4 regions of the Streptomyces lothianensis genome follow, and region 1 is predicted to be linked to each of the others. Evidence: riboswitches for the same ligand, from Rfam matches in the RefSeq annotation. Region 1 holds a riboswitch; each other region holds the start of a gene.
The links. A riboswitch is a leader RNA that binds a small molecule or an ion and turns the genes downstream of it on or off. The one in region 1 is predicted to bind cyclic di-AMP.
Positions count from the first base shown of each region.

Region 2: another riboswitch for cyclic di-AMP. It lies ahead of ACLF6P_RS22545 (C40 family peptidase); the one in region 1 lies ahead of ACLF6P_RS23085 (transglycosylase family protein).
Region 3: another riboswitch for cyclic di-AMP. It lies ahead of ACLF6P_RS26070 (M23 family metallopeptidase); the one in region 1 lies ahead of ACLF6P_RS23085 (transglycosylase family protein).
Region 4: another riboswitch for cyclic di-AMP. It lies ahead of ACLF6P_RS00705 (M23 family metallopeptidase); the one in region 1 lies ahead of ACLF6P_RS23085 (transglycosylase family protein).

Region 1 covers NZ_JBLMKT010000067.1:27,031-30,530, reverse strand. Annotated here, with positions in the region: gene eno (phosphopyruvate hydratase) at 1-667, opposite strand, end outside; gene ACLF6P_RS23085 (transglycosylase family protein) at 981-1,682, opposite strand; cyclic di-AMP (ydaO/yuaA leader) riboswitch at 1,686-1,854, opposite strand; gene ACLF6P_RS23080 (transglycosylase family protein) at 2,061-3,389, opposite strand.
Region 2 covers NZ_JBLMKT010000065.1:23,837-27,336, forward strand. Annotated here, with positions in the region: gene ACLF6P_RS22540 (TauD/TfdA dioxygenase family protein) at 1-58, opposite strand, end outside; gene ACLF6P_RS22545 (C40 family peptidase) at 434-1,600, opposite strand; cyclic di-AMP (ydaO/yuaA leader) riboswitch at 1,607-1,753, opposite strand; gene pcrA (DNA helicase PcrA) at 2,071-3,500, shown strand, end outside.
Region 3 covers NZ_JBLMKT010000074.1:69,683-73,182, forward strand. Annotated here, with positions in the region: gene ACLF6P_RS26060 (STAS domain-containing protein) at 1-174, shown strand, start outside; gene ACLF6P_RS26065 (SGNH/GDSL hydrolase family protein) at 171-980, opposite strand; gene ACLF6P_RS26070 (M23 family metallopeptidase) at 1,166-2,266, opposite strand; cyclic di-AMP (ydaO/yuaA leader) riboswitch at 2,271-2,432, opposite strand; gene ACLF6P_RS26075 (tyrosine-protein phosphatase) at 2,927-3,500, shown strand, end outside.
Region 4 covers NZ_JBLMKT010000008.1:965-4,464, forward strand. Annotated here, with positions in the region: one part of gene ACLF6P_RS00695 (IS5 family transposase) at 1-336, shown strand, start outside; tRNA gene ACLF6P_RS00700 (tRNA-Met) at 710-783, shown strand; cyclic di-AMP (ydaO/yuaA leader) riboswitch at 1,186-1,351, shown strand; gene ACLF6P_RS00705 (M23 family metallopeptidase) at 1,363-2,421, shown strand; gene ACLF6P_RS00710 (PrsW family intramembrane metalloprotease) at 2,566-3,500, opposite strand, start outside.

The DNA of each region.
Region 1 (3,500 bases):
GGTCGAGGGCCTCGCGGTTGGAGTCCAGGTTCGGGGCGAAGCCGCCCTCGTCCCCGAGGCCGGTGGCCAGGCCCTTGCTCTTCAGAACGGACTTGAGGGTGTGGTAGACCTCGGTGCCCCAGCGCAGCGCCTCGGAGAAGGACTCCGCGCCGATCGGGGCGATCATGAACTCCTGGATGTCCACGTTGGAGTCGGCGTGCGAACCGCCGTTGAGGATGTTCATCATCGGAACGGGCAGCAGGTGCGCGTTCGGGCCGCCCAGGTAGCGGAACAGCGGCAGGTCGCTGGCCTCGGAGGCGGCGTGGGCGACGGCAAGCGAGACACCGAGGATGGCGTTCGCGCCCAGCGAGCCCTTGTTGTCGGTGGCGTCCAGGTCGATCATGGCCTGGTCGATGAGGCGCTGCTCGGTGGCGTCGTAGCCCACGAGCTCCGGGCCGAGCTGCTCGATGACGGCCAGAACGGCCTTCTCGACACCCTTGCCCTGGTAGCGGTTGGCGTCCTTGTCGCGAAGCTCAACAGCCTCGAACGCACCGGTGGAGGCACCGGACGGAACAGCAGCACGACCCGTGCTGCCGTCGTCGAGGCCGACCTCGACCTCGACCGTGGGGTTACCTCGGGAGTCCAGGATTTCCCGGGCTACGACGACGTCGATGGACGGCACGAGCATCTCCTTCTGGGATGTGACGCAAGATGTGACGCGGTGGCGCAGGGGCTTCTTCGGCCTTGCGACAAGAGCCTAACCGCCCCGGAGCCTTCGGCCAGCCGACCGCCCGTCCCCTGGGACGAAAACTGGACCGAAGGCCTGCAATACGGGACAGGCGACCTCGCCCGGGAGAATCGTTACCGGCCAGTAATGGCGAGAGAGACCCGCCCCGGCGCGCACGGGGGAAGCGCGCCGGGGCGGGAGTATGGGGGAATCCGCCGGGGGGAAATCCGCCGGGGCGGGAGTGCGAGGGGGGAATCCGCCGGGGCGGGTCCGGTCAGCTCAGGTGGAGCTGCTGGCCGGGGTAGATCAGGTCGGCGTCGTCGATGATGTCGTCGTTCAGCTCGAACAGCTTCTGCCAGCCGCCCTCGACGTCGTGCGCCTCGGCGATCTTCGAGAGGGTGTCGCCGGTCTTCACCTTGTACTCGCCGTCACCCTTCTCGACCTTCTTGCCGGCCGGGGTCTCGACGGTCTTCTTCGCCTCGGGCTTCGGGGCGGACTCCTGCTCGGGGGCAGCCGAGGCGGCCTCGGTGGCCTCCTGCTGCGGAGCCTGCTGCTGGGCGGGCTGCTCCGCGGCGCCGCCGTTGTACGCGGCGCCGGAGAGGCCCACGCCGCAGCTCGGCCAGGCGCCCTTGCCCTGGCCCGCGAGGACCTTCTCGGCGATGGCTATCTGCTGGCTCTTGGTGGCCTGGTCGGCGGTGGGCGCGTACGCCGTGCCGCCGTAACCGGCCCAGGTGGAGGCCGAGAACTGGAGGCCGCCGTAGTAGCCGTTGCCCGTGTTGATCGACCAGTTGCCGCCCGACTCGCACTGCGCGACCTGGTCCCACTCGGAGGCGGTGGCGGCGGAGGCGGTGCCCGCGGCCATCAGCGGTGCGGCGACAACGGCGCCCGCGGCACCGGCCAGCGTGACGGCGCGGACGGCCTTCTCGCCCTTGGTCAGACGACGGTGCTTGCCGGTGCCTTTGCCCGAAAACAGCATGGAGTTTCCCCTCACCGACGCCTGCGAGGTGAGCTGTCGGGTTCGGGTGCAGTGAGTACCCGGTGCCCGATCAAATCGGACACTTCACCCCAAGCCGGGCCGACGGTCTTTCAACCGCCGCCCGCGGCGCAAACCTTGGGTCCCCCGCTCCTGCCTACGGCGCATGACGCGACGACTGTTCCCGTGCGACCGCCGGCAGGATTCGGCGTGCGGTCACCGGGGCCCACCAGTGGCGAGCGGTCACGACCGTAAACAGGCAAACCCCGGAAAGACAAAGAGAATCGGGGGACGTGAGACCCATCTCTCACTTCCCCCGAAGCTCCTTTATTACGGACATTCACGGCCGAACTGACCCGCGCCCGCACCGCCGTTACGGCATCACTTCCCGCCGAGGCGCAGGCCCTGACCGGGCACGATGAGATTCGGATCATCGCCGATGGCCTTGCGATTGCCCTCGTAAAGGGAAGCCCAGCCACCCTCGACTTGCTGCTCGTCGGCGATCGTTCTGAGAGTGTCGCCGGGGCGCACGATGTACGTGGCGTCCTTGGCGCCCGTGGCGTCCGACCCACCCGAAGCGCCCGCGGTATCCGAGGTGTCCGTTTCGTCGGCGGCGTCGTCGCCACTGTCGCCCGCGTCACGGGTGGAGTCATCGCCGGACGAGGCATGGCGGCCCGAGGAAGTGCGCTCGGCGTCGGCGGAGTCGTCGGCGGCGCGATCGCCGCGGTGGCGACCGCCGGCGGATGCGTCAACGGGGCCGTCGGGGGAAGCGGTCGGGTCCTCGGGGGACTTGCCCGGCTCGGCGCTCTCGCCGGTACCGTCGGTCGCGCCCGCCTCACCGGAATCGCCGGATCCGCCAGCCCCGCCCGATGCGCCGGAATTGGGCAGGTCCTCCGGAATGTCCAGGCCTCCCGAGGCGCCACCGCCAGGGGCGTCGAAGCCCCAGTCGCTCTCGATGCCGTACAGCGGGAAGCCGGGCAGAGACGGCGTGACCGGCACGGACGGCTCGGACGGCTCGGAGGCGCCGGGGAGGTCCTCGGCGCCTGAGGGAGCAGAAGGGTCCAAGGAGCCGACAGAGCCGGAAGGACCGAAGGGATCGAAGGGCGTGGAGGGATCCGAGGGGCCTGAGGGGGCTGAGGGATCAAAGGCATCAGAGTCCGTCGCCCCTTCGCCGCCGGAGCCACCCGGCTCACCCGAGCCCTCCGGCCTCCCCTCGTCGGGCCGGTCGGACCGGTCGGACCGGTCGGACGCGCCCGCGCCGCCCGACGTACCGGACTCACCGGCCCCGGCAGCCGCCCCGGAGTCACCAGAGCCACCGGAACTTGCGCGACCGGCCCCTTCGCCACCGCCACCGGGCACATCCCGGGCCTCAGGACTCTGCGCCCCCAGCCCGAGCCCGGCGATCGGCCCGCACGTGGCCCACGCCTGGTCGCCGCGCGCCGCAAGTGCCTGCTCGGCGACGGCTATCTGCTCGGAGCGGCTGGCCAGGTCAGCGCTCGGCGCGTACGCGAGTCCGCCGAACTCCTCCCAGGTCGCCTGGTCGAACTGCAGCCCGCCGTAATAGCCGTTGCCGAAGTCCGCACTCCACACCCCACCGCTCTCGCACTCGGCGAGCCGGTCCCACTGCGCGCCGTCGGTGGCGCTCGCGCTCGTCGCGGCGAGCAGCGGCAGGGCGAGCGCGGAGCCGGTCACACCGGCTGCGACGACCACGGCGGGGGCCTGGCGGGGGCGACGGTGACGACCGTTCCCGGAAAGCATCTGAACGCCTTTCGCGTGACTGCACTGCTTCGACCGCACTGCTGCGACAGCCGAGTTGAGCCG
Region 2 (3,500 bases), on a different contig from region 1:
ACATGCCGGCGGCGGGGACGCGGGCCTCGCGGAGCAGGGAGGGGGTGACGATCGTCATCGTGATGATCCTCGAGCGGTGGGTGAACGGGTCGGGCAGCCCGCACGGATCGGAATTCCGCGCGCGGCCGAGGCATGCGGAGGGGCTGTCCCATGTGGCCGACTGGAAGGGGCTGCCCCCTGAAGCCGACCGGAAGGGGAAGCCCCTGCAGCTAGCGACCCGATCGCTCGCACCCGCGCCGCCACGGGACCAGGAAGGTCTCGGCGGCGGCGGTCAGGTGCTGGATCATGCGTGCCATTGTGGGACCCGGGGCGCTGGACGGTCAATCGCGGCCGCCCGCCGCGCACGAGGGGCGGGCACCGGGCGCACCGGGCGGGCACCGGGCGCACCGGGCGGGCACCGGGCGCACCGGGGCGGAGACCGCGGACCGGATGCTCAGGCCGGACGCACGACGCTGTGGATCGGCATGTAGTAGATCGACTCGACCCGCACGTTGGTGCCCGGCTTCGGCGCGTGGATCATCTCGCCGTTGCCGATGTAGAGGCCCACATGGCTGATGTCGTCGTAGAAGAAGACCAGGTCGCCCGGTTTGGCGTTGTCGACGCTGACGGTCGTGCCCGCGTTCACCTGGTCCCAGGTGGTGCGCGGCAGTGAGATGCCCGCCTCCGCCCAGGCCTGCTGGGTGAGGCCGGAGCAGTCGTACGAATCGGGCCCGGCCGCGCCCCAGACGTACGGCTTGCCGATCTGGGCGCGCGCGAACTCGATGGCCTTGGCGGCCTTCGCGGCGTAGGAGTCGTCGGGGGCGGGGTCGGCGGGCTGCTCGCTCGCCTCCTCTTCCTCCTCCTGTGCGGCTTCCTCCCGGGCGGCCTCCTCGGCGGCCTGACGCCTGGCCTCCTCCTCCGCTGCCTGCTGGCGGGCCAGCTCCTGGGCCTTGCGCTCGGCCTCGGCCTTCCGCTTGCGCTCCAGCTCGGCCAGGCGCTCCTTCTCCTCGGCCGTCAGCTTCGCGAGCAGCTCGCGCGCCTCGCCCAGCTTCTTCTGCACGTCCTTCTTGCTGGTCTTCAGCTCGGACTCGGCCTCGCTGAGCTGCGCCAGGGAGTCGGTGGCCTCGCCCCGCTTCTTGTCGGCCTCGGTCTGCAGCCGCTGGAAGTCCTCGACTGCCTTGTGCTGCTGGCCGGAGAGACGCCCCATGAGCTGGCGGCGCGCGAAGTAGTCGTCGGGATCGTCCGAGAGCAGCAGGACGGCGGTGTCGGAGGTGCCGCCGCTGCGGTACTGCGCGGCGGCGATCTGCCCCAGTTCGCGCCGGGCCTCGTTGACCTTCTCGGTGCGCTTGGCGACCTCGTCCTGGAGATCGTTGAGCTTGCCGCGCTGCTGTTCGGTGCGCTCCTTGGCGAGGTTGTACTTCTGGGTGGCGGTGCCCGCCTCGCGGTACAGGGCGTCGACCTTCTTCTGCACCTCCTCCAGGGAGGGCTTCTCCGGCTCGCTGCGCGGGGCGGCGTTCGCCGTCTGTGCGAGCAGGGCGACGGAGGTGAGGGCGGCCGAGGTGATCCCGACGGCGTGTGACGTACGTATGCGACTGGTCCGCGGCTTGCGGTGCGAGGCCAAGGCCGGCGCTCCTTCCAGTGGGCGCCTACCGGGTTAGCTGTCGGGTTCGGGCGCAGGAAGGTCTGCCCTACGGGACGGTGGGGGCTGTCCCGATTCACCCCAAGGTCTGGTGGGTCCCCGGCTCCGGGTTGCCGTGCTCGGCGCTTCGGACTCGGCGCAGGCCGCCCGTTCCCGGCGTCGATCGCCGGTGGGGGTACGGGCCGCCCGCGCAGCACGCTAGCCAACTCGTGTGGCAGCTGTGAAGGTTGGTGTTCGATATGCCCGATACTTTTTCGTGACTTTCGCGGGGCGGGGTCGTTGGCGGCCTCTTCGGGCCTCTTTCGGACGCTTCCGGCCTCTTCCGGATGCTTCCGGAGGGGCCCGGGAGAGGCTCGCGAGGGGCCTGGGAAGGGCCGGGCGTGTCCGGCGAGGCGTCGCTCTCGTAGAACCCGGACCGGGTTGTCACACCGGGCGCCTAGACTCGGTAGGCGATGAGCAGCCTCTTTGACGACAGTTTTCTGGCGGGCCTCCAGGCCAAGGGCCGGTCCGGGCACGAGCCCGAGGACCACGGCCCCCCGCCGCCTCCCGAGGACGAGGGCCCGGAAGAGATTCCGGCGGACCTGTTCGGCGGGAGGTTCGACGCGCCCGCGCACCCGCCCGCGCACCGGGAGGCGTACTACCGCGACGGCGCCCCGCGCCCGGTCCTGGACAGCGCGGCCCTCCTGGAGGGGCTGAACGAGAACCAGCGCGCCGCCGTCACCCACAGCGACACCCCGCTGCTCATTGTGGCCGGCGCCGGCTCGGGCAAGACCCGCGTCCTGACCCACCGCATCGCGTATCTCCTCGCCGAGCGGAATGTGCACCCGGGTCAGATCCTCGCGATCACCTTCACCAACAAGGCCGCCGGTGAGATGAAGGAGCGCGTCGAGGAGCTGGTCGGCCCGCGGGCGGGCGCGATGTGGGTGATGACCTTCCACAGCGCCTGCGTACGGATCCTGCGCCGCGAATCGAAGAAGCTCGGCTTCACCTCCTCCTTCTCGATCTACGACGCCGCCGACTCGAAGCGCCTCATGGCCCTCGTCTGCCGTGACCTGGAACTCGACCCGAAGCGCTTCCCGCCGAAGTCCTTCACCGCGAAGGTCTCGGGCCTCAAGAACGAGCTCGTCGACGAGGAGGACTTCGCCGCCCGGGCAGCCGACGGCTTCGAGAAGACCCTCGCCCAGGCCTATGCGATGTACCAGGCCCGGCTGCGCGAGGCCAACGCCCTCGACTTCGACGACCTGATCATGACCACGGTCAACCTGCTGCGCGCCTTCCCGGACGTCGCCGAGCACTACCGCCGCCGCTTCCGGCACGTGATGGTCGACGAGTACCAGGACACCAACCACGCCCAGTACGCCCTCGTACGCGAACTCGTCGGCACCGGCGCACACGAGGAGGACGTACCGCCGAGCGAGCACGACCTGCCGCCCGCCGAGCTGTGCGTGGTCGGTGACGCCGACCAGTCCATCTACGCGTTCCGCGGCGCCACCATCCGCAACATCCTCGACTTCGAGGACGACTACCCGGACGCGACCACGATCCTCCTGGAGCAGAACTACCGCTCCACCCAGACCATCCTCTCCGCCGCCAACGCGGTCATCGAGCGCAACGAGTCACGCAGGCCCAAGAACCTGTGGACCAAGGCGGGCTCGGGCGCGCAGATCACCGGCTATGTCGCCGACACCGAGCACGACGAGGCCCAGTTCGTCGCCGACGAGATCGACCGCCTCACCGACGCGGGCGAGGCGAAGACCGGCGACGTCGCGGTCTTCTACCGTACGAACGCACAGTCCCGCGTCTTCGAAGAGATCTTCATCCGCGTCGGCCTGCCCTACAAGGTCGTCGGCGGCGTCCGCTTCTACGAGCGCAAGGAGGTCCG
Region 3 (3,500 bases), on a different contig from region 1:
ATCGTGCTGGTCTGCACCGATCCGTCCGTGCTGCGCGTCCTCGACTGCCTGCGCGTACCGGACTCCGTCCCCGTCCTGCCCACACCGCCGGCGCCACCGGCACCTCCGGCACCTCCGCACCCGCGCCTCCGCACCCGCGGCGGCGATGACCGCGGGGCGCGGGACGCTTCCTAGAGCGGCATGAGGTTGGGGCGCTTGGCCTCGACGTGATCACCCGAGGACTCACCGCGCAGCCGCCGCCCGATCCACGGCACCAGGTACTCGCGCGCCCACTGGATGTCGTCTCGGCGCACCTCCAGCGTGGTGCGCGGCGGCATCTCGGGCCAGGGCTGGTCCGGGTCGGCCGGGACGGCGAGACCGAGCACCTGGGCGGCGCGCAGCGCGACGCGGGTGTGCCCCTCGGGCGAGAGGTGCAGCCGGTCGTCGTCCCAGGCGCGCCGGTCCTGCACCGAGCGCAGCGACCACAGGTCGAGGACCGGGCAGTCGTGGCGGTCGGCGATGGCCCGCACGTGCGCGGTGTACGTGGCGATCTTGCCGCGCAGATGCTTGAGGACCGGAACGTCACGGGTGTCGAAGCCGGTGGTCACCACCACCGTGCCGACTGCGGAGGTGAGCTCGGCGACCGCCCGCTCGAAGCGCTCGGCCACATCGTCGGGGTCGGTGCCGGGGCGGATGATGTCATTGCCGCCCGCGCAGAAGGAGACCAGCTCGGGGGACAGCTCCTTCGCCCGCGGCACCTGCTCCTCGACGATCTGGTCCAGGAGCTTTCCGCGCACGGCGAGGTTGGCGTAGCGGAAGCTGTGCTCGGGATGACGGTCGGCGAGCAGGACGGCGAGCCGGTCCGCCCAGCCGACGAAGGTTCCGTCGGGTCCGGGGTCGCCGACACCTTCGGTGAAGCTGTCACCGAGTGCCGCGTAGGAGGCGAAAGCCGCCGGTGTCACGGCGGCGCGGTCTGCGGAGGTCGTCGAGTCATCTGCCACGTCGGCATATTTTTCACCCCGAGACGTGACTTACGCCACCGTAACCACCCTTGACAACGGGTGACATAGACCACCGAGAAGGCGCGCCGGATGCGGAATACGCCCCAGGGGCCGCGGGACGTCGACGCCCGGTGTCCGGGCCGCGAAGGACACCGGACACCGGGCGTGCGGACGGCACGGGTGCCTCAGAGCGAGACGCCGTGGGAGCGCAGGTACGCCACCGGGTCCACGTCAGAGCCGTAGCCCGGGCCGGTGCGGACCTCGAAGTGCAGGTGCGGTCCGGTGGAGTTGCCGGTCGAGCCGACCAGGCCGATCCGGGTGCCGCCGGAGACGGTCTGGCCGGTGGAGACCGAGAGCTGCGACATGTGGGCGTACTGCGAGTAGTGGCCGTCGGCGTGCCGGATGACGACCTCGTTGCCGTACGCGCCGCTCCACCCTGCGGAGACGACGGTGCCCGCGCCGACGGCCCGGACAGGCGTGCCCGCGGCGGCCGCGAAGTCGGTGCCTGTGTGGTACCCGCTGGACCACATGGATCCGGCGGTGCGGTACTGCGTGGAGACGCCGGCGGCGACCGGGCGGGTGAAGCCGGAGGCGGTGGCGGCCTGCTCGGCGCGGGGTGCCTCCGCGGCCGCCTCGGCCGGGGCGGCCGCGGAGGCGGTGTCGGCCGCCGCCTCGGAGGAGGACTTCGCGGATGCGCCGGAGTCCGAGGAGCCGGAAGAGTCCGAGGAGCCGGAATCCGAGGAGCCGGAGTCCGAGGAGCCGGAGCGGGAGGCGCCCGAGCCCGACTCGGCGGCCGCACCCGAGGCCTTCCCTGCGGCCGCCGAGTCGGCATAGGCCTGCACCACGGCGCCGACCTTGAGCTTGAGGCCCGGGTGGATCAGGCCCGGGTCGGCGCCGACGGCCTTCTTGTTGGCGGCGTACAGCGGCTTCCAGCCGCCGTCGATGTCCTGCTCGGCGGCTATCGCGGAGAGCGAGTCACCTGCGACGACGGTGTACGTCTTGTCCGCGGACCCGGCGGACCCGGCGGCCTCGGCCGGGGCGGTCGAGGCGGCCCGGGCCTCGGCGGCCTGCGTCAGGGCAGCCTGCGCCAGGGCGGTCGGCGCGCTCTTCACCTGGACCGGGGCGATGCTCGCGGCCTGCGGCGCGGCGGTCTGCGGCGTGGCGGCGCTCGCACCCGTGGCGCCGAACAGCGGCAGCGCGAGGGCAGCGCCCCCGGTACCGGCGACGGCGAACGAGCGCGTCAGGCGGGTGGACTTGGGACGGCGATGCTTACCCTTCGCGGGCATGACGGATTCCTCTCCGGCGCCTGCGAGGTGAGCTGTCGGGTTCGGGCTGGAGATGCCCGGCCGCCCGAGGGCGACTTCACCCCAAGCCGCTCCGGTCGGGACCGGCGTCGGCGTCTTGCCAATGGGTCCCCCGCTCCTGCCGTACAAGGGTGTGCGGGTGAATTCCGGTGGCGGCAGGATTGGGCGTCCACCGGCTGTCGGTGACCGTAGGGGAGCGCGGGGCGGGAAACAAACACCTCAATTCCCGCGGGCCACACAGGACCTGACCCCTTTCGGGAAATGCCATGACGCTCCGTGGATGAACGATCTTCGATTTCCATACAGCTGCAGGAATTCACGGAAGAAGATCGCCACACACCGTCACGAATATGATCCCGCTCACGCCACACGACTCACCAGCCCTTAATTCAGGGCCAGTTACTCCTTAGGTGGCGAATCGGGCATTAAGGGAACCGGGGGCGTAGTCGATGTAACCGGCAGAGCCGCGACGATTCGCTTCCAGAATCGGCTGTTTCCGGCACAAAGCGGCGCCGGTGATCTCGCCCTCATCGGCTCCACAGCCGCCTGCCCCGGACCCCATGTCGTATCGTCGTTGGCATGTGCACCCAGTGCGCAGCACGCCGGCGGTCGGCGCCGGCGAACACTGTGGGAGGAGCCCCCGTGACACAGCACATCCCGTCGACAGAGCCGGAACTCGCCGGGGTGCGCAATTTCCGGGACGTGGGCGGCCTGCCGACGGTGGACGGCCGGCGCGTACGGCAGGGAGTGCTGTTCCGCAGCGGTCATCTGGCCCACGCCACCGCGACGGACACCGAGTTCCTCGCCTCGCTCGGGCTGCACACGATCTTCGACTTCCGTAACGCGGCGGACCAGCAGCAGGAGGGCCCGGATGTGGAGCTTCCCGGGGTGCGCAATCTGAACCTCCCGCTCACCGACCCGGCCGACGGCGCGGAGTTCTGGCAGATGGTGCGCGACGGCAGGGTCGAGGAGCTGCGCAAGATCCTCGGCGGGGGCAGGGCCGCGGCCCGGATGGCCACCACGTACCGCATGATCGTCCGGGACCGCACCCTCGATCACACCCGCGTGCTCGCGGAGCTGGCCGAGGACAGCGTCCCCGCGCTGATGCACTGCGCGGCCGGCAAGGACCGCGCCGGCCTGTCGGTGGCGGTGACGCTGCTCGCGGTCAGGGTCGAGCGGGAGGCGGTCGTCGCCGACTACCTGGAGTCCAACGCCA
Region 4 (3,500 bases), on a different contig from region 1:
CCCCGTCGGCGAGGACGGCCCCGCACCAGGCCAGACCTGGTCCTGGCCGACAAGTCGTACTCCTCCCGCGCGATCCGCGAGCACCTCCGCAGGCGCGGCGTCCGGGCAGTGATCCCCGTCCCCGCGGACCAGCGCGGACACTGGCTCCGTCGGGGCAGCCGCGGCGGCAGGCCACCGGCCTTCGACCGAGAGACCTACGAGCGGCGCAACACCGTCGAGCGGTGCATCAACCGCCTGAAACAATGGCGAGGGATCGCCACCCGCTACGAGAAGACGGCCACCATCTACCTGGCCGGACTCCACATCGCGGGCATCTTCCTCTGGTCCACCCACTGATCCAAACGAAACGCCCTAACTCCCTGCGGGCATCACGTCGCCTCGATGAATCGGGCGACGCTCGCCGCCGACGACAGGTCTCCTGAGTCCTGACCGCGAGCATGGCGAAGCGCCTGTACCCGCGGACGCCCTGCTCGGGGTGGTCCGGCTCCTCACGGTCAGGGCGTGCGTCATCTGCCTCCCGGTCCGGCGGGATGTGCCTCGTCCGAGGCCCCGTCGGGCGGCGGGCTCAGGAGGCGGCGAGCGGGGCTCCTGGGCCGTTCCCCCGGCTGAGTCCCGATCCGCAGACCAGGGCCCCGACAGACCCGCGGGGCGGAGAGCGGTGCGTGTGGTCGGAGGTGTCGCTCTGATGGCGTATAGTTGATTTCACCGACGCGGGGTGGAGCAGCTCGGTAGCTCGCTGGGCTCATAACCCAGAGGTCGCAGGTTCAAATCCTGTCCCCGCTACGAGAACGAAGGCCCGGTACGTGAAAGCGTGCCGGGCCTTCGGCATGTCCGGCCCCGTGTGAGGAGTCCGAAATGCGCGCCGGGGTACGTGTAGGGGCTGCGGCAGGGCGCCCGCGGCGCCCACGTCCCTCTCCTCGCGCGGTGCCCACGCCCCCCTCCTCGGCGTCACCCATGGTGACCAACGGGGAGCCCTCCGCATAACAATTGACGAAACGTCAGAAAATCGGCGGGCGTGAGCCCCTTCAACTTGCCTGGAATCTCGCCCGTTTTGGGGCCATGTTGCCCGATAAGTCCAGGCCAAAGCCGCTAACGATCTGTCGGAACGGCTTGGAATCCCGGGCCCGCTTCTATTAACGTTCGATAACGCAGCGCGGTCGTCCCAGCCGTCACAAGAGATGGCTCCGTGCTCACGCGCTTAATCCCGCAAGGGAGCCGGGGAACCACCATCTTGGGGTGAATCGGGCAGGCGGCACCTCTTCCAGGGGTGTACGCAAGGTGTCAACGCCCGTAGGAAACCTTCCTGTTCCGAACCCGTCAGCTAACCCGGTAGGCGAGAAGGAAGGAAAGGAGTCCGCCCCCGTGGCGACCCCCGCAGGCCGTGGCAGCACCTCCGAGTCCCCGTATTTCGCGGACGGGACCCAGGAGTTCAGGTTCGAGGACCAGCCTTTCGAGGAGTGGAACCCGACCGAGGAGTCCATCCGTCCGGTACGCGGCCGGCACCGCGTCGCCAAGCAGCGCGGCGGACTCGCCCGCAGCTCCACCGTGCTCGGCGTCGGCGTCATCGCCGCCGTGGGCGCGGGCGGTATCGCGAGCGCGAAGGACAGGCCGCCGGTACCGATCTCCATGCCGGACCTCGGTGAGCAGGCCAAGAAGCTCCCCGTCGTCGGCGACCTGATAGCCGACGACGCCGCATCCGAGGCCCCCGAGCAGGCCACCGTCGCCCAGGCCGCCGGGGCCACTCAGCCCCTGGCCGTCGACGGCTCCGGCTCGCAGGACGAGGCCGCCACCGACGCCGGTGAGGCCCTGCGCGCCCGCATCCTGGAGCAGGCACAGAACCAGGAGAACGAGGCGGAGGCCGCCGAGCAGGCCGCCGCAGAGCAGGCAGCGGCAGAGAAGGCCGCGAAGGAAGCGGCCGAGCAGAAGGAAGCCGCCGAGAAGGAAGCGGCGGAGGTCAAGCGCAAGGCGGAGGAGGAGGCCAGGCGCAAGGCCGAGGCGGAGCGCCTCGCCAAGCTCGCCGCGAGCTACTCGCTCCCCACCTCCTCGTACACGATCACCTCGACCTTCGGGCAGGCCGGCTCGATGTGGGCCTCCGGCTCGCACACGGGCCTGGACTTCGCCGCCCCGAGCGGCACCCCGATCAAGTCCGTGCACACGGGCACCGTCAAGGAGGCCGGCTGGTCCGGCTCGTACGGCTACCGCACCGTCGTCGAGCTCGAGGACGGTACGGAGCTGGCGTACAACCACCAGTCGTCCATCGGTGTCAGCGTCGGCCAGAAGGTCACGACCGGCGATGTCATCGGCCGCGTGGGCTCCACCGGCAACTCCACCGGTCCGCACCTGCACTTCGAGGTCGAGACCGCGGGCGGCTCGCTCATCGACCCGATGGCCTGGCTGCAGAGCAAGGGCCTCAACCCCTGATCAGGCCCGCAGCGCGCACGCTCTGATCACTCCCGAACCCCGGCAGTCCTGACGGCAACCCCCCGACGTCAGGGCTGCCGGTTTTGGCATGTGCAGGTGCATGTGTATGGGCATGTGCATGGGCGGGTGTGGGAGTGCTCTCGGTTACGTGTGCAGGCCCCGGTAGCCCGCGGGTGGCGCGTACGGCGGCGGGGCATGCGGGCTCGGGGCCTGCGGGTGCGGGGTCTGCGGGTTCGGCGCGTACGGTCCCGGGGCGTGCGAGCCGCCCGGGGCCGTCGGCCCGCCGGGCCCCGGCTGGACCGGGATGCGCGGCGGGTACGGAATGGCCGAGGTGTGCGGCGGGGGCTGCATGCCCGGTGCGTACGGCATGGGACGCATCGGCGGCAGGTACGGGGCCGGGGCGAGGACCGGGCCGTACGGGTTGGCCCAGGGCGTGGGCGGCTGCGGGAAAGCCGGTGCCGTGACGCGGGCCGCGTGGTCGAGGGCCGGGCGCGCCACCTCACGCCGGTACCAGAGCGCCTGCAGCAGCTCCGCCTCCCGTGCGACGAAATCGGCGCCCGCACGGCCGCTTCGGCCCCGGTGCCGCAGGAAGGCCAGGGCGGTGGCGAGCGAGATGTACTCGCGGACCGCACGCGCCGCCTCCGGCCCGCCGGCCTTGCCGTAGCTCTGCTTCGGGAACCTGCGCGCCTGGCGGCGGGCGCGCAGCGTGCCGAGTACGTACGGCTCGGGGACGGTGAGCCAGCCGGCCGCGACGTAGGCGGGCAGCTCCTCGCGTACGGTGCGCAGCTCGCGCTGGCGGCTGTGGATCGTCAGCCAGGTCAGCAGGCCGAACGCGGGAACCATGAAGCCGAGGTAGACGGCGAAGAAGCCGAGGCCGCCGAAGACGGCGGAACCGTTCCAGGCGGCGTGCATGCCCATCGCGAGCAGCAGCCCGCCGAGCGGGAACAGGACACGGCGTACGCGCTGGCGGTCGGCGGCGAGGGCGGCGAAGCCGAAACCGATGCCGGTCAGGACCGTGAACAGCGGGTGGGCGAAGGGCGACATCACGATGCGGACGAAGAAGGTCGCCGTGGTGACGG